3 regions of the Bacillus sp. SH7-1 genome follow, and region 1 is predicted to be linked to each of the others. Evidence: riboswitches for the same ligand, from Rfam matches in the RefSeq annotation. Region 1 holds a riboswitch; each other region holds the start of a gene.
The links. Region 1 has a riboswitch for S-adenosylmethionine ahead of DN390_RS27090 (methionine ABC transporter ATP-binding protein). Riboswitches for the same ligand answer to the same signal wherever they lie in the genome.
Positions count from the first base shown of each region.

Region 2: another riboswitch for S-adenosylmethionine. It lies ahead of DN390_RS08010 (M20 family metallopeptidase); the one in region 1 lies ahead of DN390_RS27090 (methionine ABC transporter ATP-binding protein).
Region 3: another riboswitch for S-adenosylmethionine. It lies ahead of metI (cystathionine gamma-synthase/O-acetylhomoserine thiolyase); the one in region 1 lies ahead of DN390_RS27090 (methionine ABC transporter ATP-binding protein).

Region 1 covers NZ_QNUD01000045.1:141-10,241, forward strand. Annotated here, with positions in the region: gene DN390_RS27040 (DUF4176 domain-containing protein) at 1-167, shown strand, start outside; gene DN390_RS27045 (hypothetical protein) at 248-637, shown strand; gene DN390_RS27060 (DUF3937 family protein) at 1,261-1,500, shown strand; gene DN390_RS27065 (arsenate reductase family protein) at 2,028-2,393, shown strand; gene gcvH (glycine cleavage system protein GcvH) at 2,435-2,818, shown strand; gene DN390_RS30895 (hypothetical protein) at 3,066-3,329, shown strand; gene DN390_RS27075 (toprim domain-containing protein) at 3,444-3,788, shown strand; gene DN390_RS27080 (thioredoxin family protein) at 3,792-4,100, shown strand; gene DN390_RS27085 (hypothetical protein) at 4,255-4,599, shown strand; SAM riboswitch class I at 4,725-4,832, shown strand; gene DN390_RS27090 (methionine ABC transporter ATP-binding protein) at 5,012-6,037, shown strand; gene DN390_RS27095 (methionine ABC transporter permease) at 6,030-6,695, shown strand; gene metQ (methionine ABC transporter substrate-binding lipoprotein MetQ) at 6,719-7,531, shown strand; gene metQ (methionine ABC transporter substrate-binding lipoprotein MetQ) at 7,604-8,410, shown strand; gene sufC (Fe-S cluster assembly ATPase SufC) at 8,649-9,434, shown strand; gene sufD (Fe-S cluster assembly protein SufD) at 9,450-10,101, shown strand, end outside.
Region 2 covers NZ_QNUD01000007.1:325,167-335,267, forward strand. Annotated here, with positions in the region: gene cypD (bifunctional P-450/NADPH--P450 reductase) at 1-1,114, shown strand, start outside; gene DN390_RS07970 (MarR family winged helix-turn-helix transcriptional regulator) at 1,398-1,817, shown strand; gene DN390_RS07975 (DoxX family protein) at 2,042-2,392, shown strand; gene DN390_RS07980 (anthrone oxygenase family protein) at 2,476-2,967, shown strand; gene DN390_RS07985 (monooxygenase) at 3,438-3,743, shown strand; gene DN390_RS07990 (DinB family protein) at 4,059-4,568, shown strand; gene DN390_RS08000 (VOC family protein) at 5,032-5,424, opposite strand; gene DN390_RS08005 (AAA domain-containing protein) at 5,536-7,845, shown strand; SAM riboswitch class I at 7,921-8,022, shown strand; gene DN390_RS08010 (M20 family metallopeptidase) at 8,111-9,316, shown strand; gene DN390_RS08015 (Lrp/AsnC family transcriptional regulator) at 9,484-9,924, opposite strand; gene DN390_RS08020 (SDR family oxidoreductase) at 10,093-10,101, shown strand, end outside.
Region 3 covers NZ_QNUD01000005.1:414,617-424,717, reverse strand. Annotated here, with positions in the region: gene metH (methionine synthase) at 1-3,177, opposite strand, end outside; gene DN390_RS05515 (bifunctional homocysteine S-methyltransferase/methylenetetrahydrofolate reductase) at 3,177-5,009, opposite strand; SAM riboswitch class I at 5,080-5,189, opposite strand; SAM riboswitch class I at 5,392-5,501, shown strand; gene metI (cystathionine gamma-synthase/O-acetylhomoserine thiolyase) at 5,595-6,707, shown strand; gene metC (cystathionine beta-lyase) at 6,704-7,867, shown strand; gene DN390_RS05500 (cysteine hydrolase family protein) at 8,026-8,538, shown strand; gene DN390_RS05495 (ArsR/SmtB family transcription factor) at 8,973-9,263, shown strand; gene DN390_RS05490 (class I SAM-dependent methyltransferase) at 9,407-10,101, opposite strand, start outside.

The DNA of each region.
Region 1 (10,101 bases):
TAATGATATATGATAGAAAACAAGAAGATTCAAAAACTAAGAAAACTTGGGATTATGTAGCTTGTTATTATCCTATCGGAAATATTTCAACTGAATATAATATGTTTTTTAATCATGAACATATATCAGAGGTGATTTTTACTGGATATGTAAATGAAGTTGCATGAAGAGTTAAAATAATATTATAGATGCTATAGTTTTTTTGAATGTAAATAGGGGGTATTTATTGTGAGAATAAGGGGGAATGATGTTGAAAATTATTAAAAATACATTATTATTTGTTCTATGTTTGGTGGTTCTTAGTGGTTGTTTTACAAGAGAGGGAACGATTGTTGGTGGTAAGGTTCATGGAGGTTCAAATAGCATAGATGGAAAGTATAAAAGTTTCACAGGTTTTGCAACTCAAGATATGGATGTAAAAAAAGGTGAAAGCTGGACATTTACCTTTGATGATAAAACTAAGCAAGGAACCATAAAGGCTTATGTTTTGGATTCAAATGATAATACAATACTGGAAGTTAATAGTGGAAACAGTAAAAATAATATTAAAGTGTCTAAAGATGATACATATAAAGTTAAAATTATAACAGAAGAACATGGTGGAGAATTTGAAATATCATGGAAAAAAGAAAAGTAGTTAAGTTAATGAGTATTGGGCTATTATTATGTTCTTAGGATTCGAATACCTTCCAAAGAGATGGGGAAAAAGGAAAGTTTCAGAAAAGTTTCTGCAAGCAAAATTTGCTGATGAAGGAAAAGGGATTTTGATTATTACTTATGCAATAGATTTATATGTAATATCTATTCCTTTAAAAGTAAAGAAATATAATTCACTTTAATTTGTATTGAATATAGAAGTGATTATGCTATGAAAGTCATGTTTATTCATGGCTTTTCTTTGTAGTAATTTCTTAATTATGAGCTCAATAGTATCCATCCGTTGTAGTGTTATGCGGTGGGTTATTCATTAGGGTTAGTAGCCAGGAACAGGGATTTACCCGTATTTCAAGGGCGGGGATTGACTATACAGTGGTTCAAATAATTTCGTTATTTATGCGATTATTTGTTGGGGTTGCTAAAGCCATTTTGTCCTACACTAGTAGGGCTTTTTTATTAACAGTAATTCCTCAATATACACGAAATATGCAAATATGCATATTGTATTTATTTGGAATTTTTATATGTTAAAATTAAATATAGAGATTTTTATATGTAATGAACTAAAATTAGAAATATCCAATGAATTTTGAGAGGTGTTACATGTTTAAAAACAAGAAATTAATTCGATTCGGTCTAACATTACTTGTATGTTTATTTGTAATTGATTTTACAATCAGTTATTTTCAAGCATATCTTGAATCAGCAGGTATTAAATGGGTAGTATCAGAAACTTGGAGAACTATTTTGTTAGATGCCCCTGAAAGTATATTGGTTATTTTAGGCGCAATTGCTTTATATGATTTCACAAAAGAAACATCGCCAAAAGACGCATCTATTTAAATGCGTCTTTTTTCTTTGCAGTAATTTCTTTAACATCATGGAATACTCTCACTATTACGGCCAAAATCGTTATTTCCTTTTATCTGTACGCCTTTGTCATGTGAATTATTTCTAGATTTTGTGACTAGGCTGAACTGGTTAAATAAACGTTTGTTTAAGATGTATGTTCGGTAGGAAGAAATCGATGGAGCTCAGGGGGTGAACAAAGAAAAATAGTGAGTTAATCAAACGTTTGTTTAAGGTATATGTTCGCTAGGGAGAAATTGTTGCAGCTCAAGGGTGAACAAAGAAAAATAGTGAGTTAATCAAACGTTTGTTTAAGATATATGTTCGGCGAGGAATTGGGAAAGGATCTAAAAAATTTATATATTTATTTTTTCTTAACAAATGGCGGAAAAATAAGAAAAATTCGCAGGATTATTAAAAATTATCACGAAATAAGTAAAAGTTTAGCGAATAATGGTTTGAAATAATAAAACGTTTTCTATATGATAAAGGTAAAGGTTAGTAAAAAAGTAGGTGAATTTATGACAGTAACATTTTATTCATATCCAAAGTGTGGCACATGTCAAAAAGCAAAGAAATGGTTTGAGGCAAACGATGTAGCATATGAGATGATTCATATTGTTGAAAATCCACCATCAAAAGAAGATTTACGTAATTTACATGAAAAAAGTGAATTACCATTAAAAAAATTCTTTAATACAAGTGGAATGCGTTACCGTGAACTTGGTCTGAAAGATAAGTTGAAAGATGCAAGTGAAGACGAAATGTACGAGCTTTTAGCATCTGATGGCATGTTGATTAAACGTCCAATTGTAACAGATGGAACGAAGGTAACACTTGGTTTTAACGAAGAGCAGTTTGAAAGTGTGTGGAAAAAGTACCAATAAGGTATTTTTACATAATTAATACATTCACTGGAGGTACAGTCATGAGCATTCCAAATAATTTACGTTACTCTGAAGAACACGAATGGGTAAAAACTGAAGGTAATGAAGTTGTTATCGGTATTACTCACTTTGCACAAGGTGAGCTAGGCGATATCGTATTCGTTGAACTTCCTGAAGTAGGTGCAACAATCGAAGCTGACGAGCCATTCGGCAGCGTAGAATCTGTTAAAACAGTTTCTGAGTTATACGCACCTGTAAGCGGTAAAGTTGTAGCAGTAAACGAAGAATTAAGTGACCAACCAGAACTTGTTAACGAATCTCCATACGAGGGTGCATGGATGGTTAAAGTTGAACTTTCTGATGCAAGCCAAGTTGAAAAGTTATTAACTGCTGAAAAATATGCAGAAATGACAAACCAAGACTAATTATAGTCGACTAAAGGACAGCCTTTGTGCTGTCCTTTTTTATTTTGTGTTACATAATGCATTTAAAAACGAGTGCGAATGAATAAGCTATTATGGGAATGAATGTTTTTCGGTAAGGTTTCATGGGGCTTTGTAATCTGAACGAGCCGCTTGCGCTTTTCATTATGATCCAGCTCCAGCGGCTAGAACAGTCGGTCATTTCACTCCTTCACTTGAGGCAAAAGGCGCCTCTAGCTCAGGAGTTCCAATGCCCTCCTGTTCTGAACGAGCCGCTTGCGCTTTTCATTATGATCCAGCTCCAGCAGCTAGAACAGTCGGTCATTTCACTCCTTCACTTGAGGCAAAAGGCGCCTCTAGCTCAGGAGTTCCAATGCCCTCCTGTTCTGAACGAGCTGCTTGTGCTTTTCATTATGATCCAGCTCCACCTCTTAGCCCTTCATGTCTAAGAACCTTCCGCACGAGAAGACAAAAAGCGTCTTCTGTGCGAAAGAACCTTAGCCAACAGGGCTAAACAGTCGCTTCTGCTTTTCTTTTGCAAAAATAAACAGGAAACAACATGAAAATAACGAATATACTATATACTAAGTTAAAGGTTGTATAGTATATGGTGATCGGGTGATGACATATGATTTATGTAGAAAAAGTCATTATTGTAGAAGGTACATCAGATAGAAGAAAGATTGAATCTATTATTCGGGAACCGGTGGAAATTGTTTGTACAAATGGTACAATTGGTTTGTCGAAAATGGATGAGCTCGTTGATCAGTTTTTTGATAAGGAAGTGTATGTGCTAGTGGATGCTGATGATGCTGGAGAAAAGTTAAGGAAACAATTTCGAAAAGAATTTCCGCAAGCAGAGCATATTTATATTGATCGCTCGTACCGAGAAGTGGCAACTGCGCCATCTTCACACTTAGCAAATGTATTATGGGGAGCTGACATTGACGTTTATACAGAATATTTACGGTAAGGAATGATAGAAGTGATTGACTGGACAGGAGCCGAAGCTACAGCCTTAATAGAGAATGAAGAAAAAACAGTGTTATATGTATATACTCCAATGTGTGGAACATGCCAATTAGCAAAAAAGATGTTAACGGTTGTTGAGATGACAATTGAGGATCTAAAAATTGGGATGTTAGATTTAAATTATGCTCCGCATTTAGCGAAAGAGTATGGAATCGAAAGTGTACCGTGTTTACTTGTTTTTGAAAATGGGACACTCATGAAGAAGATATATGCATTTCATTCGGTTGAATATTTATATACGGAATTAAAGTAGGCGGCAAAGTTTTTGCCGCCTCGACATATTTCTTGGGAAATATGTCGAGATGCAGGGTGATTACAGTATTTGTCGAGCGAAAGTAACAGGATTGCTCTTTAGTGAGAGGGAATGGTATGTGTAATAGAAAGTGATATGAAGGATGTGATTTAGGGTGAAATTATATTCTTTGCTGCAATCATTTGTAAATTACGCTAATGGTCAATATCATTTAGAGCCGCTTTTAAGACAAGGAGAAAAAACTGTTAATTTCCGCTTTGGAGATGAAAGTTGTTCGTTACAAATTTCAAGAGATTATATAGAGCTGCTACATGAGGAAAGAGGAACAGAGCAAATTGTTTGTGTAGATGAGGAAGATATAAAACAATTGGTGAACGGCAATGTACGATTGCAAATGCTAATGAATGATGGACGTGTGCAATATTCGGGAACGTATCGAACGATGCTATTAGTTGAATCGATGTTTCATATATGTAAACCAATGTCAGTAGGTGCTTAAAATTCTGAAGTTTCATTTTTTGCGAAAATTTCTGTTGACATGGTGTATGGATATTGATACAATTCAATTCATAAAATATAGACAATTTCATAAATTACAAATCAGACGAAAATGTAATCTGATTTCTCTTATCAAGAGAGGTGGAGGGACTGTGCCCTGTGAAGCCCGGCAACCGTCAACTTATGTTGAAATGGTGCCAATTCCTGCAAAGCGAATGCTTTGAGAGATGAGAGAGAGGGATAATGTTGTTATATACGCATATAAACCTTTCTGCTTCTCTAAAGCGGAAAGGTTTTTTTGTTGTTTGAATGTGGAGGACATTCAAATAATAAAAGTAGTGATAACGGTGGACTACACGCATCAAAAATAAAAAATTGCGGAGTCGATCAAAACAAAATAGGGGTGATACACCATGATTTTATTAGAGAATGTAAAGAAAATATATAAAGCAAAAAGCGGTGATGTCACTGCTGTAGATAATGCCAATTTAAAAATAGATAAAGGTGAAATATTTGGTGTTATCGGATATAGTGGTGCTGGAAAAAGTTCTTTAATTAGATTATTCAATCAGCTAGAGAAACCAACTTCTGGCCAAATTACAATTGCAAATCGTGTCATTTCAGCAATTACAGGAAGCGAACTTCGTAAGGCAAGACAAGAAATCGGAATGATTTTTCAACACTTCAACTTACTGTGGTCACGAACTGTACGTGAAAATATCGAGTTCCCACTTGAAATTGCAGGTGTCGATAAGGCGGCGAGAAGAAAACGTGTTGACGAGTTAATTCACCTTGTTGGATTAGAAGGAAGAGGAGACGCGTATCCATCCCAGCTAAGCGGAGGACAAAAGCAACGTGTTGGGATTGCAAGAGCGTTAGCTAATAACCCACAAGTACTTTTATGTGATGAAGCAACGTCAGCTCTTGATCCAGAAACGACAGATCAAATTTTAGATTTATTATTAGATATTAATAAGCGTCTCGGTTTAACAATTGTACTCATTACACACGAGATGCACGTGATTCGAAAGATCTGTAATCGTGTTGCGGTAATGGAGAAAGGAAAGATTGTAGAAACTGGTCCAGTACTTGATGTATTCCGTAACCCACAGAAAGACATTACGAAACGATTTGTACAGCAGTTAACGGATTCTGAAGATACAAATGAAACGATTGAAAGTTTAATTGAAAAGTATCCAGATGGAAAAGTAATTCGTTTGCAGTTTATCGGTGAGGCTGTAGAAAGACCAGTGCTTCAAAGATTAATGCAGCGCAGTGATATAGAAGTTAGCATTTTACAAGGAAATATCGCACAAACGAATAATGGTTCTTATGGTAGTTTAGTTGTTCATTTAAATGGTGAGGAAACAGCGATTCAGCAAGCAATAGAGGGAATACATCAAGATCAAGTAGAGCTGGAGGTGATTGCACATGGATAAGTTACTCACAAACGTTGATTGGAATCAAATGTTAGAAGCAACTGGTGAAACGTTATATATGACGGCAATCGCAGCTCTTGCCACATTTGTTTTAGGACTAATTTTAGGATTGTTACTCTTTATGACAGCGAAAGATAATTTATGGGAAAACAAAGCGGTTAACACGGCGATTGGAGCGTTCGTAAACATTTTCCGCTCGATACCGTTCATTATTTTAATCATTTTATTAATCCCATTCACAAAGATTCTGCTTGGAACAATTCTTGGAGCGAGTGCTGCACTTCCAGCTTTAATTATTGGAGCGGCACCGTTTTACGCGAGAATGGTTGAAATCGCCCTTCGTGAAATTGATAAAGGTGTAATTGAAGCTTCAAAAGCGATGGGAGCAAAAACAAGCACAATTATTTTGAAGGTGTTAATTCCAGAATCGTTACCAGCATTAGTATCTGGTATTACGGTTACGACAATTGCTTTAGTAGGCTATACAGCAATGGCGGGAGTTGTTGGTGCTGGTGGCCTTGGAACACTTGCTTATTTAGAAGGATTCCAACGAGGAAATAACGACGTAACAATCGTTGCGACAATTTGTGTATTACTAGTTGTATTTTTCATTCAATGGATTGGTGATCGTGTAACGACTCGAATAGATAAACGATAATAAAAAACGGGAGGATGTTTCAAATGAAAAAATTATTACTTACAGCACTTATTTCAACTTCTATTTTTGGGTTAGCTGCTTGTGGTGGGAAAGATAAAGATGAAAAGAAACTTGTTGTTGGGGCTTCTAACGTACCGCACGCTGAAATTTTAGAAAAGGCAAAACCGTTACTTGAGAAAAAAGGAATTGAGTTAGAAATTAAAAAATTCCAAGACTACGTATTACCAAATAAATCGTTAGCGGATAAGGAATTAGATGCAAACTACTTCCAGCACATTCCGTATTTAGAAAAAGAAATCAAAGATAAAAAATATGACTTTGAAGTAGCAGGGAAAATTCATTTAGAACCAATTGGTGTGTACTCTCAAAAGTATAAGAGCTTAAAAGAACTTCCAGACGGAGCGACAATTATTATGAGTAATTCAGTTGCTGACCATGGACGTGGTTTAGCAATTTTACAAAAAGAAGGCATTTTAAAAATTAAAGACGGATTAGATCCAGTTAAAGCGACTACAAAAGATATTGCGGATAATCCGAAGCATCTAAAATTCAAAACGGATATCGAGCCTGGTTTATTGCCACAAGTGTATAACAATAAAGAGGGCGACGCTGTTTTAATTAACTCGAACTATGCAATTGATGCGAAGTTAAACCCAGAAAAAGATGCAATTGCAATTGAAAGTAATGATTCACCGTACGCAAACGTAGTAGCCGTTCGTAAAGGCGATAAAGATAAGAAAGAAATTAAAGCTCTTGTAGAAGTATTGCACTCTAAAGAAATTGAAGACTTTATTAATAAAGAATATAAAGGGGCAGTTGTTCCTGTAAAAGAATAATTGCTGCGGAAGGGCTGGTGTATGCCGGCCCTTTTTATAACTACATAATTATACGGGAGTAGGGGACATCATATGAAAAAGGTTCTATTGTCAGTTGTTACAGCGCTGTCTGTATTTACATTAGCTGCTTGCGGAGGGAAAGAGGAGAATAAGCTTGTTGTGGGAGCTTCTAACGTGCCGCACGCTGTTATTTTAGAAAAGGCTCAGCCGATATTAGAGAAAAAGGGTATTAAATTAGAAATTAAAAAATTCCAAGATTATGTGTTGCCGAATAAAGCGCTAGCGGATAAGGAAATTGATGCGAACTACTTCCAGCACATTCCTTACTTAGATAAAGAAATTCAAGAAAAAGGATATAAAATTGTAAACGCAGGAAAAATCCATTTAGAGCCAATGGGCATTTATTCTAAGAAATATAAAAGCTTAAAAGACTTGCCAGATGGCGGGACAGTTATTATGAGTAATAACGTAGCGGAGCGTGGCCGTATGTTAGCATTGTTACAAAAAGGCGGCGTTATTAAATTAAAAGACGGAGTAGATGTTGTTAAAGCAACAGTAAAAGATGTTGTAGAAAACCCGAAAAACTTAAAGTTTAAAACAGATGTTGAGCCTGGACTTTCACCGAAGCTATATGAAAATAATGAAGGAGATGCTTTATTTATTAATTCAAACTACGCAATTGATGCAAAATTAAATCCAACAAAGGATGCAATTGCGATTGAAGGATCAGACTCACCGTATGCAAATATTATTGCAGTTCGTAAAGGTGACGAGAAGAAAAAAGAAATTAAAGAGCTAGTAGAAGTACTGCATTCAAAAGAAATTCAAGATTTTATTAATAAAGAATATAAAGGTGCTGTACTTCCGGTAAGTGAATAAATATAAGGAAAGGACTGGGAAATTACCAGTCCTTTTTTCTTTATATAAATAAGAAGAAAGGTGTATCATAGAAAGATGTGAAGGAAATACTTATATACATTTGTGAAAAAATTGTTACTTTTTTTCGTCGTTTGCGATATCATTTTATTTGATATAAAATTAGAATGAGAATAAAATGAGAATATGAACGTTTTAGGAATTTTTAAAATGTATATATAGGATTAATGGAGGTATTGAGATGGCTGGTTCTACATTAACGGTTAAAGACTTACACGTATCAATTGACGGCAAAGAAATTTTAAAAGGTGTAAACCTTGAAGTAAAAGGTGGAGAAATCCACGCAATTATGGGACCTAACGGAACAGGTAAATCAACTTTATCTTCTGCAATTATGGGTCACCCAAAGTATGAAGTAACAGAAGGTAGCATCATCATCGACGGTGAAGATGTATTAGAAATGGAAGTAGATGAGCGCGCACAAGCAGGTCTATTCTTAGCAATGCAATATCCAAGTGAGATTAGCGGAGTAACAAACGCTGACTTCTTACGTTCTGCAATTAATGCACGTCGTGAAGAAGGCGATGAAATTTCTCTTATGAAATTTATCCGTACATTAGATAAAAACATGGAATTCCTAGAAATGGATCCAGAAATGGCACAACGTTACTTAAACGAAGGTTTCTCTGGTGGAGAGAAAAAACGTAACGAAATTCTTCAATTAATGATGATTGAGCCAAAAATCGCAATCTTAGACGAAATCGACTCAGGTCTTGATATCGATGCATTAAAAGTTGTATCTAAAGGTATTAACGAAATGCGCGGCGAAGAGTTCGGTTGCCTAATGATTACGCATTACCAACGTTTATTAAACTACATCACTCCAGACTTCGTTCACGTTATGATGAACGGTCGTATCGTTAAATCTGGTGGCCCTGAGCTTGCACAACGTCTAGAAGCTGAAGGTTATGACTGGATTAAAAAAGAATTAGGTATTGAAGACGAAACAACAGAGCAAGAAGCGTAAGAGAGGAGCATAAACATGACAATCGGTACATTACCTTTCGATCAAGAAACAATCCGTCAACGCGCAAGCGAAGTAAACGAAGCAGCTTGGTTGACTGAGTTCCGCTTACAAGCTCTTGCACAAGCAACTGAACTTCCAATGCCAACGCCTGATAAAACGAAAATTGAAAAATGGGACTTTATCGGAAAAGGCGACGCTGCTAAGCAAGAGCCTGTAAGTTCTTTAACAGAGCTTCCAGAAGCAGTGAAAAACTTAATCGATGAAAATAACAGCGTATTAGTGCAACGTACTGGTACAACTGCATTCGTTTCTTTAGCAGACGAAGCAAAAGAAAAAGGTGTTATTTTTACAGATATCGTAACAGCTGCAACTGAGCATGCTGAACTAGTACAAAAGTACTTAATGAAAGACGGCGTGAAGGTAGACGAGCATCGTCTAACTGCACTTCATGCTGCATTAATCAACGGCGGTGCATTCGTATATGTTCCGAAAAACGTTGTTCTTGAAACTCCACTTCAAGCTGTATTCTTAGTAGACGGCGAAGAAGCTAACGTATATAACCACGTATTATTCGTAGCTGATGCGAACAGTACTGCAACTTATGTAGAAAACTATGTTGCAAATGAAAATGCTAAAGGTATTGCAAATATCGTAGCAGAAGTAATCG
Region 2 (10,101 bases), on a different contig from region 1:
CACGCGACATATTGAGATATCATTGCCAGAAGGGGCTACGTATAAAGAAGGAGACCACCTTGGGGTGCTACCAATTAATAGTGAGAAAAATGTCAACCGAATTTTAAAACGCTTTGGATTAAACGGGAAGGACCAAGTCATATTGAGTGCAAGTGGGCGCAGTGTAAATCACATACCGTTAGACAGTCCTGTTCGTTTATATGACCTTCTTAGTTATAGTGTTGAAGTGCAAGAAGCAGCCACTCGAGCACAAATACGAGAAATGGTGGCATTCACAGTATGCCCTCCTCATAAAAAGGAATTGGAATCATTATTGGAAGAGGGAGTTTATCATGAACAAATATTAAAGAAACGTATTTCAATGTTGGATCTTCTTGAAAAGTATGAGGCTTGTGAAATCCGATTTGAACGTTTTTTAGAACTTCTTCCTGCGCTCAAACCGCGTTACTATTCTATTTCAAGTTCTCCACTCGTTGCACAGGATCGTCTGAGCATTACGGTTGGTGTTGTGAATGCGCCTGCATGGAGTGGGGAAGGGACATATGAAGGAGTCGCTTCTAATTATTTAGCTCAGCGTCATAATAAAGATGAGATTATCTGTTTCATTCGAATGCCACAATCAAACTTTCAATTACCTGAAAATCCAGAAACACCAATTATCATGGCTGGACCAGGTACTGGAATTGCACCATTCCGTGGATTCTTACAAGCACGACGTGTTCAAAAGCAAAAAGGTATTAACTTAGGACAAGCACATCTATACTTTGGTTGTCGTCATCCTGAAAAGGATTATCTCTATCGTACAGAATTAGAAAATGATGAAAGAGATGGATTAATCTCTTTACACACAGCTTTTTCTCGCTTAGAAGGGCATCCTAAAACATATGTACAACATGTAATAAAAGAAGATAGAATCAATTTAATTTCGTTATTAGATAATGGAGCTCATCTTTATATATGTGGTGATGGAAGTAAAATGGCTCCTGACGTAGAAGATACCCTTTGTCAAGCCTATCAAGAAATTCATGAAGTCAGTGAACAAGAAGCAAGGATTTGGTTGGATCGTCTGCAAGATGAAGGGCGATATGGAAAAGATGTTTGGGCTGGTATATGAATGTTTCTTAATTAGATAAGTAATATGTAACGAAGGAACTTCTTTTGAATAAGTGAATAACTCATTTATAAAAATCCCGTATTTTTAATGAATACGGGATTTCTTTATTTTTAATAAGCTGGACTGATATTGTAGAAAAATAATAGGTCATTCAATTTGACAATTAAAATGACCTACTATAATATATATGCCATAGCATATAATTAATAAAATGAATACATTCACTGTGAATAATTGACTGGTATGCTATACTCTTTTATATATTAATTTATAGAGGTGATACATGAACTTACATGATTTAATAGGCTATCTTGTTCATCGTACTGATGTGAAAATGACGAATTATTTTACGAAGAAATTAAAGCCTTTTGGAGTTACGCCAGAGCAGTGGGGGATTATCAGTGTTCTTTGTAGCCAAAGAGCCACTACTCAAAAAGAGTTAGCAGAAGCAATTGATAAAGATCAAACTACTGTCGTAAGAATGATACAGTCAATGGAGAGAAAAGGGATTGTAAAGAAGGCTTTGAATGACCAAGATAGGCGTTCACACAACCTGTTTTTAACTGAAAAAGGTGACGAATTAAAGAAAATAATCTTGCCTGTAGTGACAGACGCTCACCATTTCGTTACGAGTAATTTGAGCGAAGAAGAGATTAAAGTATTACAATCATTATTAAACAAATTGTATGATACACGCTATTAATACTTGTTCCTTATTGATGCTATGCTATTTATAAGGAACAAACTTTGTTTTAGGTATTATATATGCTATAGCATGTAATTTTCGTTTGTTTCGAGGAATGGTGGAGATAGCTGTATTTTGTATGATATCTGATTCAGGATTACTTTTTTTGCCTAGTACCAGTCAAGTTTTTGTATTATATATGCTGTAGCATATAAATTCATCAAATAAATAAGAAAGATGTGATTGCTATTTTAATATTAATCAATGTAGTAAAAGTTGTATTGTTTCTGTTCTTTATAATGACAGGAACGAAAATTATATCTGGGAAAATGGCAGATGAGTTCAAACGATTTGGTTTACCTTCGTTTTTTAATTTCTTAACTGGGGCTTTTGAGATTGTAGGAGCGATTGGAATGTTGATAGGAATTTGGATTCCAACAGTAGCTTTATTGGCAGGATTGTTGTTAGGTGGTACGATGCTTGCAGCTGCATTAACTCTTATTGTATTAGCGAAAGATCCCTTTAAGAAAGCGATACCTGCGCTTGTTTTGTTTGTCCTTAGTTTAGGGGTAAGTTTGTATCATATTTTTTAAACATAACCGAAAAATGTTCAACTTTATGAGTTCAAGTTGATATCGTTTTGTAATTATATTATAGATAAGGGGTGTGAAAACGTATGAATGAGTTATTATTTTTCAAATTTTTAGCGTTTCTATCTATATTGACAACAAGTATTGTTGCTGGAACCGTTTTTGCATACTCTAATTCTGTCATGCCTGGTCTGCGTAATTCGGATGATCGTACCTTCGTTCTTTCGGTTAGACACTTTACCTCATCAGTGGCTAATCCGATGTTTCTCTTCATTTCAAACGGTGCTCTTATAGCGCAGATCGGTTTTGTAGTATTAGCCGTTTACCAACAGCAATTTGACAAAGTCATTTTAGGATTAATCGCATTGATTAGTTATGTTGCCACTCTACTGATCACTTTCACAGGAAACCTTCCGATGAATAGAGCGATTATTTCAGCTGAACTACCTGTAAGAGATTCTGGATGGGAGGAACTCAGAGTCGAATTTGAATCCCGTTGGACGTTGCTGAATCACACGCGTACCTTAACGTGCATTTTGAGTGTGTCGGCATTACTAGTAGCGTTACTCATTAATTAGTAGTATGAATATATTTAGATGAAAAATAATCAACCGGACAATTCTTAAGAAATGTGTCATCGGAAAATAACTTATCGTTCCTGATTTTATCAGATGAAAACCGGATTGATTTAAAAGCTTACGATGTATTATCATGGCCATGTTGCTTCTTATGGAAGCCTCGCGGTACTCATGAAAAACCTGCTTACTTTCATGTGGAGAAAAATGAACAACTACTATATTAACAGAGACAAACGATTCCATTTGGTCGTTCAATATCGACAGAGTTTAGAAAAATTGCTCAATATATAGGCAAGAATTTCAAGTCTAAATAGATCTCTTTTTTATTCAATAAAGAATAGGGGAAGTCTTAAACTAGTAAGGGAATAATAGCGGCACTAACTTAAGATATTCCTATCATTCGAATCAAAATCATTATAATTAGTAAAAGAATGGCAAGAATTTTATATTAAAAATAGGAGTGAGTGAAAATGGCATATTTATTACAAGTTGATTTTCCGTTTGAAGGTCCTTTTGGTGAAGAAATGGAAAAAGCATTTTGGGATCTAGCAAAAAGTATTAACGAAGAAGAAGGATTCCATTGGAAAATATGGACTGAGAATCAAGAAACAAAAGAAGCTGGAGGCATCTATGTATTTGAAGAAAAACAAGATGCTGAAAAATACGCTGAAATGCACAAGAACAGACTTGAAGCAGCTGGTGTTAAAGATATTAGAGTAAGAATTTTTAACATCAATGAAAAATTAACGGAACTGAATCGTGGGTATATTAAATAATTTCGACAGTCGGAGCAAGCGTAAAAGGAGGGGGGAATCCCCTTCCTTTTTTTATTTTTAAATTGATGGTGAGGGGTATAAATTTATATAATCCAATATATATTAATAACTTCGAAATGCTTTATAATAACTAATTTTTATGCATTATTGATTAGCGTTGCTTATTGTGCTAACGAATCAGGATAGTGTGGCGACCGACCAACTAAATAGTTGCTTATCCTTAATTATTAGAAGGAAAGTTTTATCATTCCGCGAATTTATTAGACATAGACGAGTGCTATAATTTTCTATATTTACATAAAGAGGTGACTACGCATGAATCAAAGCCCTTCAGAAGAAGAATACACCGGGAGCTCCGGCGAATATATCCGTTTGGTACCGGACGGTAACATCATCGATATTCTGCTCGCCCAGGAAAAGCAAATGATCGAGCTCCTGGCATCGTTGACCGAAAGCCAGGCCGCATATCGGTATGCGGAAGGAAAATGGACGCTGAAAGAAGTCGTGGGCCACATCGCAGACGCGGAACGTGTCATGACCTACCGCCTACTCCGGTTCGCAAGAGGGGACCAGACGCCTCTGACCGGTTTCGATCAGGAATTGTTCATGCCTCCTTTCGGAAGTTGGACAACCGCGCAATTGGCCGAAGACTACCGGGCCGTACGGCAATCAACGATCACATTGCTGCGCGGGCTACCGGCGGAGGCTTGGACCCGCAAGGGCACAGCCAACAATCTAAGCATTACGGCGCGCGCCCTCGCGTACGGCATCGCAGGACATGAACTTCATCACATGAGGGTCATCCGAAATCGGTACTTGAGTTAATTGTCGGCTGAGACCTTTGGAATTGAACTAACGGATAACTTTAACAAAATAAGGAATACAATTAAATAGCCTAAAATATGCAAGTTTTTATGCAAAACTGCTTGCTTATTTTGGCTATTTTTGCATTCATAAAAGATACTGCTATAAGTAAACAGCATTTTTAAATTGCTAAATACCCCCCATGAGATCAATGGGACTTATATTCCACTTCCTTATCGGGATTATATAAAGAAGTGGAAATAGTATAAGTACCCAAAAAACAATAATAAAAACTGTACTCATCAGTTTCTACTCCTTATGTGGATCATAAAGTTATTATCCCGCATTAACGGGCAGTAAAATCCCACTTCAAAATTCAGCGAAAGAAAAGAAGTTAGGTGGGGATCAACTGCCCGCAAATGTCCGATTGGTGAGTGCTGATAATCATTGGGGAATGAAGCCCCCCAATGATTAAAGTTTCACTTTATCTCTCCGTCTCAAAAAACTCAATCCACTCTCCATCAGGGCCAGCGAAGAATATGTAACGTGTTCCATCTGGTAATGTTTCAATTTCTTCCCCTAGTAAAAATGTTACGCCGTGTTTTTGTATTTTTTCAATTTCATCCTCTAATGAATCCACTTTAAAGCAAATGTGATGTACTTTTCCTTCTGCCGGAAGAGAGGAGTTGTAACCTTCAATGAGTTCCAGTATCGTTTCCTTCGATTCTTCCACACCTAAAAAAGCGAGTTTTAAGTCTGGGTTTGGATGTCCCATTCGCTTAATAAGCTGTAAGCCAACTACTTTTTCATAAAAAGTAATAGATGTTTCTAAGTTTGCAACCATAAGTCCAACGTGCTCTATTCTTCTAACTGGCATGTAGATTCCTTCTTTCTGAAAATTATATACAATATATTATTGAAAATTAAGAAAATAAGCAAGATAAAAACCTTACAAATTTTAGCGTGTTATATGGTATAGTGAGAAAGTATGTTTGGGGAGAAGGAAGGAGATTATACGATGAATACAACTACTCAAACTCCTTCATTATCAGAAACGATGAAAGAGTGGCATTATGCATTAGCGTATGAAATTAAACATTGGAAAACGATAGGTGGTAGTAAAATTTCTATCATGAACGGTCGTTTTTTATATACAGATTATGAAAGTACAGTATACGTATTTCAGCTTATTTCGGAAGTAAGCTTACCTGAAGGTTCACCCATTCGAATTGAGTTCGATGGTGAGGAAGCGACAGGAGAAGTATTATCTGTACATGGATTAGAAATAGAATTGAAGTTAAATGATTATATACAAGGTGAAATAAGAGAAGCTGTTTTATATAGTGAACCGTGGCAGCTTTTGGAGCAACTGCAGGAGCGATTGAAAGAGGCGCATAAAGATAAGCTAAAACGTAATCGTATAAAGCGTCTTGTTGATGGGACGAGTAGTCCGAAGCATCTTGAAAAAATGAAAAATACGAAAAATGAATTGGCGTATCGTTCGTTTTACAATCCGACAACGTACGTATGGGGACCGCCTGGAACAGGGAAGTCTTATAATTTATCACGTATTATTTCAGCTCATTATCAAAAAGGAAAATCGGTACTTGTGTTAGCTCATAGTAACGCAGCAGTGGACGTATTAATGAGTGAAGTAACGAAGCAAATTGAAAAGAAAAAGAAATGGACGCCTGGCGAAATTGTTCGTTACGGTTATAGTCAACATGAACATATAAGAAATCATGAAACGCTACTTGCGTCGAAGTTAGTTGAAACGACGAACGGATCTTGGGGAGAAGAAAGACTCTATTTAGAAGAGATACGACAAGATCTTCGTGAAAAGATTTTATCGTATAAAGCAACATCTGCTGATAAGAAGCGTATACAAGAGATTGAAAGTGATCTTCGAAAGCAAAAGGCGAAAATTAAAGAAGTAGAAAAAGAATACATTGAAAATGCGAAAGTAATTGGCGCAACTTTATCGAAATGTGCCATTGATTCACTTATTTATGAGCGTACATTTGATTTAGTTGTTGTAGATGAAGTGAGTATGGCATATGTTCCGCAAATTGCATTAGCTGCTTCACTTGGAAAACGCATCGTCGTTTGTGGAGACTTTTTACAGTTACCTCCAATTGCTATGGCGAACCACGAACTCGTTCGCAAATGGCTCGGCGAAGATATGTTTTACCATGCTGGGATTGTTGAGTCTGTTAATAAATCAGAAGCACATCCGAACCTGTTTATGTTGCAGGAACAAAGACGTATGCATGCGGATATATCTAAGTTTACAAACTCATTTATTTATAAAAATAGAGTATACGATCATCCGTCTGTTTCAGAACGTAAAGAACTTGCGAAACTACAACCGTTCGCAAATGAGGCGAGCGTTTTATTTGATACGAGTCTAATGGGAGCATTTTCGTTAAAAGATGCTGCTTCAGGATCTCGTTTTAATATTATGTCTGGTTTAGTAGCGATGCAAATGATGTTAATCGGACTGTTAGATGGTGTTCAATCAATTGGTGTTGTGACGCCTTACAGGGCGCAGTCTCGCTTTTTATCAACATGTATTAGAGAAATGTTACAGAGAACGAAATATCAAAACATACCTGTTTTAGCAGCGACAGTTCACAAGTTCCAAGGGTCTGAAAGAGATATGATGATTTTTGATACAGTGGATAGTTATCCGCAAGAAAGACCTGGCGTATTGTTCTTTGACCATAAAAACCATCGCCTCGTCAATGTAGCAGTGACAAGAGCGAGAGGGAAGTTCATTCAATTATCGGATTGTCATTATATGCGTAAAAATCTTTCAAGAAAACAAGCGTTATCACAATTAACAGCTCATATAGAACGTCATGGAGATGTGTATGATCGTACGACATCAAGGCAATTGTGGGAACGAAAAATATCGAAACGATTACGCTGGTTTATGGAAATGAATCTTGAGGAAACGAAAGGGCTATTAAAAGATATTTTGGCTGCAAAACGAAAAATCATAATTTCACTTCCAAGTACAAAGCAAGTAGATAAACGAGTATGGCAAGCGTTAATGCGTACAAATGCGCAAATAACAGTGTATAGTGATGGACCAGTTCCACTGAAAAATGTAAGGTTACAAAGACAAAATAAAGCCTTCCCATTTATCGTAATCGATGATGAAATCTTCTGGGCAGGGGCACCGCTTACATCTCAAATGATGTTTGAAGGTAGTACGGAATTCCCGTATATATGTGCAAGATTGCAAGCACCTGAGACAATTGGTGTATTAAAAGGATTTTTAGATATCCGGTAAATTCGGATAGGAATTCCTTGACTTTTAATCGGAATGAACTTAGAATGAATGTAATTTAATATAATTTTATGAAAATTCTTATCACGAGAGGTGGAGGGACTGGCCCTATGATACCTCGGCAGCGGATTCTTTATGAATACTGTGCCAATTCCAGCAAGGTAACTTGAAAGATAAGAAAGAAGCTCATTTTGACTGTATATACAGAAGCCTCTTTCTATCTTTTAGAAAGAGGCTTTTTTACGTGAAAATAAAAGGAGGAAGAAAAATGGGAGCGACTGGAGTAACGTCACAAAGAAAAACAATTGAAGAGAGTATCGAAAGAAATAAGGAAAAGTACATAGAAACAAGTCATGATATTCATGCGAATCCGGAGATTGGTAACCAAGAATTTTACGCATCTAGAACGTTAAGTTTATTGCTAGGTAGTGCAGGATTCCAGTTGCAGCACAATATAGCTGGTCATGAAACAGGTTTTATCGCACGAAAAAGTTCAGGGAAACAAGGACCAGTTATCGCATTTTTAGCTGAGTATGATGCTTTACCAGGACTTGGCCATGCGTGTGGTCACAATTTAATTGGCACAATTAGCGTTGCAGCAGCAATTGCATTATCAGAAACGCTTGAAGAAATAGGTGGAGAGGTTGTCGTTTTCGGAACACCGGCAGAAGAAGGCGGGCCAAACGGTAGCGCAAAATCGAGTTATGTAAAAGCAGGTTTATTTAAAGATGTTGATGCGGCGCTTATGATTCATCCGAGCGGAAAAACAGCGACAACGAGTCCTTCACTAGCAGTCGACCCACTTGATTTTCATTTTTATGGAAAAACAGCTCATGCTGCAGCTTCACCAGAAGAGGGAATTAACGCATTAGATGCGGTTATTCAGCTGTACAACAGTATTAACGCACTTCGCCAACAACTTCCGTCAGACGTGAAAATTCATGGTGTCATTACAGAGGGCGGAAAAGCACCTAATATTATTCCTGACTACGCTGCAGCAAGGTTCTTCATCCGCGCAGCAACGCGAAAAAGATGTGCGGAAGTAACAGAGAAAGTGAAAAACATCGCACAAGGGGCAGCGTTAGCAACAGGCGCAAAAGTAAAAATCCATCAATTCCAAAATGAAATTGATGAACTACTCGTAACAAAAACATATAACGATATCGTAGCCGAAGAATTAGAACTACTAGGTGAAGATGTAAACCGTAAAGAAAGAGTTGGCATTGGTTCAACGGACGCAGGAAACGTCAGCCAAGTCGTACCGACCATTCATCCGTACATAAAAATCGGCCCAGATGACTTAATTGCACATACGAATGAATTCAGAGAAGCAGCGCGTTCAGAATTAGGAGATAAAGCATTAATTACATCGGCAAAAGCATTAGCAAATACGGCGTATCGATTAATAACAGAAGAAGGATTGTTAGAGAAGGTGAAGGAGGAGTTTAGGGAGGCGCAGAGGAATCAGGGGTAAGGGGATTAAGGTGCTCTTTTCGAAGAGTAATCTAATTAATAAGAAGAGATACAAAAAAGAACATTGAAATATCAATGTTCTTTTTTGTTTACTAGTCATTGATTTTGTTGGTTTTTCTCAAGAAAGAGAAACTTTTACTGTTAGTGAGGATAATACGTATCCCTTTATCAAAATGACAATTTCTCCTCAAACTCACTCTTTAAAACAATTAAAGGAGACGATAAGCCAAATTGCATTAAAGAGTCTAAAAATGTAGCGAGGGAATCCATCGAATCGCTCATGACCTTCATCATATAATTAAATTCTCCACTAATTCGATATAAATCAGTTACTTCAGGTGCGGCATTACAATATTGGATAAAATCAGAGCATTGACTCGTTTTAAACATGATGAATGCTTGAATATTTTTATTAATTTTGGAAGGCTCAAATTTTGTTCGGTAAGCTGCTATAACTCCTTGATCTTCAAGTTTATTCATACGCTCTTTTACAGCAGGCTGCGTCATGGATATAATCCGTCCTATTTCTGAAACTGAAATTCTGGCATTTTCATACAATAAGTTCATTATTTTATGGTCAATGTCATCCAGTTTTACTGCGTTTTGCACTGTGTAGCCTCCTTATTTTGTTTTCTAAAGTAAATCACGAATTATAACTATAATATCATAAGTGAACGAACTGAATTACCAATAAATATATATTTAAAATGATTAGTGTTTACATGAAAATATAAGTATAGGTTTTTATCAAACGGAAATTTAGGAAGGATGGAAAAAATGAAGAAT
Region 3 (10,101 bases), on a different contig from region 1:
TTCTGGCGAATCTGGAATACCCCAGCGATCGCGAATGAGCATATGTGTTTTTTCAGCAAGTCCTTCTGCTAGTTCAAGCGCTAACGATTGAATGGCATGACTGCGTAAATAATCACCTTTCGCCTTCCACTCTTCAGCGATGTCCCGAACGCCTTCCCCAACAGTAACAGATAGGAAAGCAACATAGTCCATTTCATCTCCAATTGGTCTTAAATAATCACCTAAAGTACGATATGGTGCTTTTCCTTGTCTCGGGAATGTGAAACGCTCTATGACACGCGTATGATCTTCTGGATCATATATTACAATATTTTGTCCGTCACTTTGCGCTGGGAAAAATTGATACACCGCTTTTGGTTTTAACCAAGATTGTCCTTCCTGCAATAATTCGTCTATTAAATCATTTAATTCGTGTGCTCTTTTATCTCCCTCTCGCAAAAGCTTCTTCACACTTCCTTTTAACCCAAGGTGATGTCCAAGTAGCATTTGTCTATTCAGAAATGGTGCGAGATGTGAAACAGGAACATCTCGTAATACAATTCGTTTTGTTGAATCAGGCACCATAACCTCTGATTTCGGTAATGGTTCAATTACTGCTGGAATTTCTACTTTCTTCTCTTCTTTTGTTACGATATGAAGATGACGTTCCTTTTTGTCCTGCTTCATCTTCTCACGCTCTTCTTCTTTTTGAAGCTTATTAATAATATCAAGCCCCGTCATCGCATCACTCGCATAACATACGAGCCCTTTATAGGATGGCGAAATGCGATTATCTGTAAACTTTCTCGTTAACGCTGCCCCTCCTACAACAATTGGAATATCAATATCTGCCGCTTTTAAATCTTCTGCAGTCGTTACCATTTGTTGAGCCGATTTTACTAACAAACCAGAAAGGCCTATAATATCAGGCTTCTTTTCTTGTACTTCTTGAACAATTCGATCCGAACGTACATTGATTCCTAAATTAATAATCTCATATCCGTTATTTGCTAAAATAATTTCAACGAGATTTTTCCCAATATCATGCACATCACCTTTTACAGTTGCTAATAATACTTTCCCTTTTTTTGCACTATCGCTAGATTCCATATGTGGCTCTAAATAACTTACAGCAGCTTTCATACTTTCAGCACTTTGCAATACTTCAGCAACGATAAGCTCATTATTATTAAATAATCGTCCCACCTCATCCATTCCTGTCATAAGTGGGCCATTAATAATATCCAAAGGTTTTCTTCCTTCTGTAAGTGCGAGGCTTAAATCTTCGTGTAACCCTTGTTTCGTACCTTCTACAATGTAATTTGCTAGTCGCTCATCAAGAGTTAATGTTTCTTGGATAACGATATCTTTCTTTTTTGCTGCGCGATAAAAATTTGTAAATTCTTCTAACGTCTCTTGCGTCGTTTCAAAAAGTAATGCATCTGCAAGACGCTTTTCTTCCTCAGGAATTGACGCATACCGTTCTAATTTTTCCGTATTCACAATCGCGTAATCTAATCCTGCTTTCGTTGCATGATATAAAAAGACAGAATTTAATACTTCGCGTCCAGCTGGTGGTAAACCAAATGATATGTTACTTACACCTAAAATCGTTAAACATTCTGGTAACGCTTCTTTAATAAGGCGAATCCCTTCTATCGTCGCTGCCGCTGAGCCAATATATTCTTCATCACCTGTACCTACCGGAAATACAAGTGCATCAAAAATAATATCTGACGGGCGTATACCATATTTCGTCGTCAATAACTCATAACTTCTTTTCGCAATTTCAAGTTTTCGTTCCGCACTTACTGCCATACCATCTTCATCAATTGTTCCTACAACAATAGCTGCACCATATTTCTGAAGAAGCGGTGTCACTTTTTTAAATCGTTCTTCTCCATCTTCTAAATTAATTGAGTTAATAACAGCTTTTCCTTGAATATAAGTAAGAGCTCGCTCCATCACATTTTCATCTGTTGAGTCAATCATAATCGGTACTTTTAACACTTTCGTAACTTCCGCCAAGAAGTTTTCCATATCTTCTATTTCATCCCGGTCCGGGTCTGCCATACAAATATCAATAATATGAGCATTTTTCTTCACTTGTGCTCTTGCGACTTCAGCAGCTTCTTCAAATTTCCCTTCTGCTACTAATCTTTTAAATTTACGTGACCCAATAACATTCGTTCTTTCACCTACAAATAACGGTCTCATAGAATCATCATATTGCAGTGCCTCTAATCCACTAACCCCATGCCCTTCTCGTTCATGATGTTCACGCGGCTTAAGCGAATCTAACGCAGATTTCATTGCTTTTATATGTTCTGGTGTTGTGCCACAACAACCACCGATAATATTAACCCATCCTTCTTCAGCAAATCGCTTCACTTTTTCAGCGAGAGAAGATGGAGATTCATGATAATGTCCATCTTCATCAGGAAGACCTGCATTTGGATAACAAGAAATGTAACACTCCGACAAATCAGATAGTGAACGAATATGATCTCTCATAAACTCCGGACCAGTCGCACAGTTTAATCCAACAGATAACGGCTTCATATGTTCTACCGATAAGTAAAAAGCCTCAATTGTTTGACCAGCCAGAGTCGTTCCCATCGGTTCAATTGTTCCTGAAATCATGATAGGTACAATTTTATTTAGTTCGTCAAAAGCTGCTTGAATTCCAATATAAGCAGCCTTCACGTTACGCATATCTTGACTCGTCTCAACGAGTAATACATCAACTTCTCCCTTCAGCAATCCTCTTGCCTGCCGTGTATAAGCTTCAATTAGTTCTTCAAACGTCACACCACCAGTAACACTAATCGCTTTCGTTGTCGGTCCCATTGCTCCCGCAACATATACTTCCTTCCCACTTTCTATAACAGCTTGCTTTGCTAAACTCGCTGCCTTCTCATTTAGCTCCTCGTCTAAATGAGACAACGCATAATCACTTAATACAATATTTGTCGCCCCAAATGTATTTGTTTCAATAATATCCGCTCCGGCTTCAATATAAGCTTTATGAATCTTTAAAATAACATCTGGTCTTGTTTCTACTAAATATTCATTACAGCCTTCGTACTCTTCACCTCCGAAATCTTCCGCTGTTAAGTCCTCTTGCTGGATCATTGTTCCCATTGCACCATCTAATATTAAAATGTTATTTTGTAATTTCTCTTCTATACATTTCATCAATTAATACCTTCTTTCACTTCTTGCTTTTCTCTCACATATTTAACAAGGTGTTCTGTAATTTCATATTTGAGAAATGGTGTAATAAGATAAATGCCGTTAAAATATTTCATCGCCGCATCGATCAATTCTTGTGAAATGCGAATCCCTTCCTCAATTGCTGCCTCTTTCGTTTCATGTCCATCCATTCTCTCTCTTATTTCTTCAGGAAGTGTAATACCCGGCACCTCAAAATGAAGAAAATCTGCATTCCGTTTGCTTATTAATGGCATAATCCCAATAAAAATAGGTTGTTCCAAATGCTTTGTTGCTTCATATACTTCTTCAATTAACGCGATATCATAAATCGGCTGAGTTAAGAAGTATTCCGCTCCAGCATCTATTTTCCGTTCCATTCGCTTAACCGCTGCTTTTAAATGTCTTACATGCGGATTAAACGCCCCTCCCACTGAAAACCTTGTTGCTGGACCTATTGATTTCCCTAAAATAGAGCGCCCATCATTCATTTCTTTAATCATTTTAATGAGCTCGATAGAGGACAAATCATATACAGAAGTCGCACCTGGAAAATCACCGACGCGTGCTGGATCACCTGTTAAAGCTAACACTTCCTCCATACCTAATGCTGATAAGCCTAGTAAATGAGATTGTAGCCCGATGACGTTATGGTCTCTACACGTTAAATGCGTCAATACTGGAATATCATGCTTCGTTAATAACGCTCCCATTGCCATATTCGAAACGCGAGGCGATGCTAATGAATTATCTGCTAGAGTAATAGCGTCTGCTCCAGCTCTTTTCAATGCTCTTGCTCCTTCAAAAAAACGCTGCGTATCTAACGTTTTCGGGGGATCTAATTCTACTACTACTGTCGTTTGTTTTTTTGCTTTCTCTGCTAAAGTGACATGAGCTTTCGAACGTTTCTCGTGTGTATGAACTACTTTTGGTCTTTGAATCGTATCTTTTTCTATTACAGGCGTAACATTTAGAATGGCACGTTTCATACTTTCAATATGTTCTGGAGTCGTGCCACAACAACCACCCAATAACCGAATGCCTTGCTCAATAAATTTCGGTGTCATCGCTTCGAAATAAGCTGGACTCCCCTCATATACGTAACGTCCCTCCACATAATTTGGGAGACCTGCATTCGGATATGCTGACAAGTAACCATTTTGCGGAATCGATATCATTTTAAAAGCTTCCGTCATATGAAGTGGCCCTAGTTGGCAGTTCAATCCAACGACATTTGCACCGTAATCTAAAAGCCGTTTTAATATTTCATTTACATCATTTCCATTTTGAGTCGTACCTGCCTCATGTAACGCTAATTGGGCTACAATTGGAATGTTCGTTTGTTTTCGTAACACCTGAACAGCATGAAGTAATTCAAACTCATCATAAAAAGTCTCTAATAGCAGTCCATCAACCTGTTCTTCTAGTAATGCACTTGCCTGCTCAAGTAGCATAAATTCTCTTTCCATATCAGTAGTTGTAACGGCTCCAATATGTTTCATACCGCCAATTGTTCCTAAAATTGCATTTCTATCTGTCACAGATGCTTTCGCCAATTTTACTGCCGCTCTATTAATTTCAGTAACTTGATTTTCTAAACCATACATACGTAATTTCGCTTCATTTGCTCCGTACGTATTTGTTTGAATCACATCTGCCCCAGCAGCTACATATTGCTTATGAATCGATATAATTAAATCTGGATCAGATATATTCAATTCTTCAAAACTACTTTGCAAACCATGTGAATGTAATAACGTCCCAACCGCACCATCACCTATTACAATTCCTTTTGATAATAAATCTAGTACTTTCACAAATCTCCCTCATTTCTATCAATATAAAAACCCCCTCTTCACTTTGAAGAGGGGGACATAATTGTTCCTCCTCTTATTATGCAAAACATTCGTTTTGCAGGTATTAGCACCGTTTCAAACATTTCGTTTGAAGGTTGCCGGGTTTCACAGGGCCTTTCCCTCCACCGCTCTCAATAAGAGTTGTCTTTATTATTTTATTTATGTAGCTAAAAGGAAATACGTTCCCCTTTTAACAATGTTTGTTAATTTTTTAATAAATTTAGCACGCATAAATGCAAAAGTCAATGACAGTTGCGGAAAAATAAAAATTATTTAAAATAAAGTTGCAATTCAATTATCTTTTGTTGTAAAGTTAAAAACATAATAAAATTTCATACGAACATTCTTATCTAGAGAGGTAGAGGGACTGGCCCTATGACGCCTCAGCAACCATTAACATTTGTTAATAAGGTGCTAATTCCAGCAAATTGTGAAAGATTTGACAGATGAGAAGAAGACTCTATTCAAACCGAAAGCCTTCTTCTTAGAAGGCTTTTTTTATTTTACATTCACTTAATTGTTAATTTAAAAAGGAGGAATTTTCACATGTCAACTATCGAAACAAAACTAGCACAAATCGGAAATCGTAGCGAAACTACAACAGGAACGGTTAACCCACCTGTTTATTTCTCAACCGCTTATCGTCATGAAGGAATTGGCAAATCTACTGGCTTTGACTATTCACGAACTGGCAATCCAACTCGCGGCCTTTTAGAACAGGCAATTGCAGATTTAGAATACGGTGAACAAGGTTATGCCTGTAGTTCAGGGATGGCAGCTGTTCTCCTCGTCCTCTCCCTATTCCGCTCCGGAGACGAACTTATTGTATCTGAAGATTTATACGGGGGCACTTATCGATTATTTTCTGAGCACGAAAAAAAGTGGAACGTTCGATGTAGATACGTAAATACACAATCTATTAAACAAATTGAGCAAGCTATCACAACTGAAACGAAAGCTATTTTCATAGAAACTCCGACAAATCCATTAATGCAAGTTACTGATATTGCCGCTGTCGCAACTGTAGCGAAAAGACACGGACTACTTCTTATTGTAGATAACACATTCTACACGCCTTATATACAGCAGCCATTAACAGAAGGTGCCGACATTGTAATTCATAGTGCAACGAAATATTTAGGAGGACATAACGATGTCCTAAGCGGACTAGTCGTTGCAAAAGGAAAGGAACTTTGTGAGGAAATCGCTCATTATCATAATGCCTCTGGTGCGGTCTTAAGCCCATTTGACTCATGGCTATTAATTCGTGGTATGAAAACGTTAGCTCTTCGCATGAGACAACATGAAGAAAATGCAAAAGCAGTTGTTGCTTATTTAAATGATGAGGACGGGGTAACAGATGTATTTTATCCAGGAAGAGGCGGCATGATCTCATTTCGTCTTAAAGATGAAACATGGATTAATCCATTCTTACAATCTTTATCCTTAATCACATTTGCTGAAAGTCTCGGTGGTGTTGAAAGTTTAATGACTTATCCAGCAACACAAACACACGCTGATATTCCTGAAGAAATCAGAACAGCAAACGGTGTATGTAATCGTCTTCTTCGATTTTCCGTTGGCATCGAAAATAGTAACGATTTAATTCAAGACTTACAGCAAGCCATTAAACTTGTAAAAGAAGGTGTAAGAATATGAGTTATTCTATAGATACACTTTTACTACACAACCAATATAAACATGACTCACAAACAGGAGCTGTTAACGTTCCCATCTATAACACATCAACATTCCATCAGTTTGATGTAGATACGTTCGGGAAATATGACTATAGCAGGTCAGGAAATCCAACTCGTGAAGCTCTTGAAGATATCATTACTTTATTAGAGGGTGGAACAAAGGGATTCGCATTTGCATCAGGCATTGCAGCAATTTCTACTGCATTCCTCCTTCTTTCACAAGGTGATCACGTACTCATTTCAGAAGACGTATACGGAGGCACTTACCGAATGATAACTGAGGTTCTCTCCCGTTACGGTGTTTCACATACGTTTGTTGATATGACCAATTTAGAAGAAATACAGCAAAACATTAAACAAAATACAAAACTCTTTTATGTAGAAACACCTTCTAACCCACTTTTAAAGGTAACGGATATTCGCGCTGTTTCTAAGCTTGCAAAATCTATTGGCGCTCTTACCTTTGTTGATAATACATTTTTGACACCACTATTCCAAAAACCACTTGAACTTGGAGCAGATATCGTTCTTCATAGTGCTACAAAGTTCATTGCTGGTCATAGTGATGTTACTGCCGGATTAGCGGTCGTAAAAGATTCCGAACTTGCTCAAAAAATTGGATTTTTACAAAATGCATTCGGCGCCATTTTAGGACCTCAAGATTGTTCTCTCGTGCTTCGCGGTCTAAAAACATTGCATGTACGTCTTGAGCATTCAGCTACAAATGCCAATAAAATTGCACATTATTTACAAGAGCATGCTAAAGTTCAAAACGTCTATTATCCTGGCTTACAAACACATCTCGGATTTGATATTCAACAATCTCAAGCTACATCAGCCGGAGCTGTCCTATCTTTCACTTTACAATCAGAAGACGCACTCCGCCAATTTCTATCAAAAGTAAAGTTACCTGTTTTTGCAGTTAGTTTAGGTGCTGTCGAATCGATCCTTTCCTACCCAGCTAAAATGTCACATGCAGCACTGTCGCAAGAAGCTCGTGATGAAAGAGGGATTTCTAATTCATTACTTCGTTTATCTGTCGGCCTTGAAAATGTTGATGATTTAATATCCGATTTTGAAAATGCCCTTTCTTATGTGGAAGAGCCTGTAAATGCATAGAAAGAAAAGAAGATATGAAATTAAATTTTCATATCTTCTTTTTATGTTTTCGAGTATACTTTTTACTTTTCGTATAGTTCATAAAAAAACAATAGGGCACCATCCATTTCCAAGTAATAAATTAATTGATATATTAAGAAATAAAAGGGGCAAAAATAATGGATACTTATGCAGATGTTTTAATCGTTATCGATTTACAAAATGGAGTATGTTATAGCGAAGAGCATTTATTCGATTTACAAAATTTACTTACAAAAGTAAATAAAAGAATTTCTTCATACAGAAAATCAAACAAACCAATCATTTTCGTTCAACATTGTGATGATGATTTAGTACCTGAAAGAGAACCTTGGGCTATTCATGCTGATCTAGATGTTCAAGAACAAGATTTTTTTGTAAGAAAAACACATGCAAATTCATTTTATAAAACAAACTTAAAAGAAATTTTAGACCAATTATCTGTACAGCGCATTGAATTTTGTGGTGCCCAAACAGAATACTGTATGGACGCTACGATAAAATTTGCCCACGGGATAGGATACGAAAACTTCATGGTACAGAAAGCAACGTCTACGTTAAATAATCCATTTATGTCCGCAAAAGAGACAATTGATTTTTATGAGAATATATGGAACCACAGATTTTTAAAGTTGATAAAAGAAGAAGGCTAGAATACATTACTAATTTCTTGGTAATTCTAAGATTTATCAGCTATGCTCAAATATTTTGCTATCACCATAAAGGAGCTGATTATATTCAGCTTCTTTTCTTTTTAACCTGTTTTATATTCTATATATATTATTATAATTCCTTTGTCATATTATTTTAAAAATTTTGTATATTCATTTGAAAGAATAAGAAAATCATGATAAGATTGTGTTACAAATATATCTATATCTTTCAATTTTTAAAACGCATCGAAATTTTCACCCAAAAATGTCATTTTACAAAACCGTGCTAAATCATCTACTTTATTTACATCAGGGTCTCTTTTCTTACAATTTCTTTACTTTAGGACTTTTTTTCTGCAACAACTGTTTTCTTTTCTTTAAATTTTTGGTATGAATAATATGGTATAACAGCTCACACGGAGGTGGAAAAGAACATGTTAGAAACCTTTCAAAAAGAAATAGAACTATATGAAAGCAATGCAGAATTATTGAAAGTGCTTGCTCATCCTGTTCGCTTATGTATTGTAAAAGGATTAATTGAACGTGGTCCAAGCAACGTTTCTACAATGTACACTGGCTTAAACATGCCACAATCTACAATTTCACAGCATTTAGCAAAGTTAAAGAGTGCTAAAATCGTTTCAAGTGAAAGAAAAGGATTGGAAATTTATTACAAAGTAGAAAACGAGACAATTATTCAGCTCGTTCGTGTATTATTAGGTTAGGGACTAATAAACAGAGAAAAAGGACGTATTTTATATTTTTCATCTCATATCTTTAATATAAATATATATCATGAGAGGAAATATATGATACTACATAAGTCGTATTAAAAAACAAGACACAGAAATATTCTGTGTCTTGTTTTTTATATTTTTAAATACCGATCCAAGTGTAACTGTTGCATATGTTTCGTATGTATAACAACATCAAATGCACTCCCTAATCCTCCGCTCAAAATCATAGAACGAACTGCTCGATTTTGTTTTTGAGTTTCAGAAAAAGGATTCCTATCTTGGTGATTTGTAAGCTGGTCTAATATTCCTGCTGCTAACAAAAACTCAGATTGCTTCTTATGCCATGCCGTATTCATACCTTGCAGGCTAAACATCTCTTTCAGTTCGTCCCAATGAATATGAGTAGTAAGATCCATTTCACCTGGATGTGCTAAAGGATTACGGATTAACTTATGCTCGTAATACCCTCGTAAACTTCCTTCTTGATGTGCAGGATGCATCCATTCTTCTTTTGTATATCCATAATCAACTGTAATACATACACCTCGTTGAAACCATTTCGCAATTTCTTTTATATACTCTTCCATCACAATCGGCACTTCAAAACGCTGACCTTCTGCAAGATGAATATTATATTTCAATAAGTATCGACCAATTCTTTTATGTAACGGTCTACATACTTCTGCAAGTTTCCCTTCCTCTGTGTACGTAACACGTACTTCATTCAATATTCCATTTCTCTTCTCAATTACTTCAACAGGGAATGCATCAAATAACTCATTCGAAAAAAGAATCCCTTCGAACGATTCTCCCATTTCACTATGCG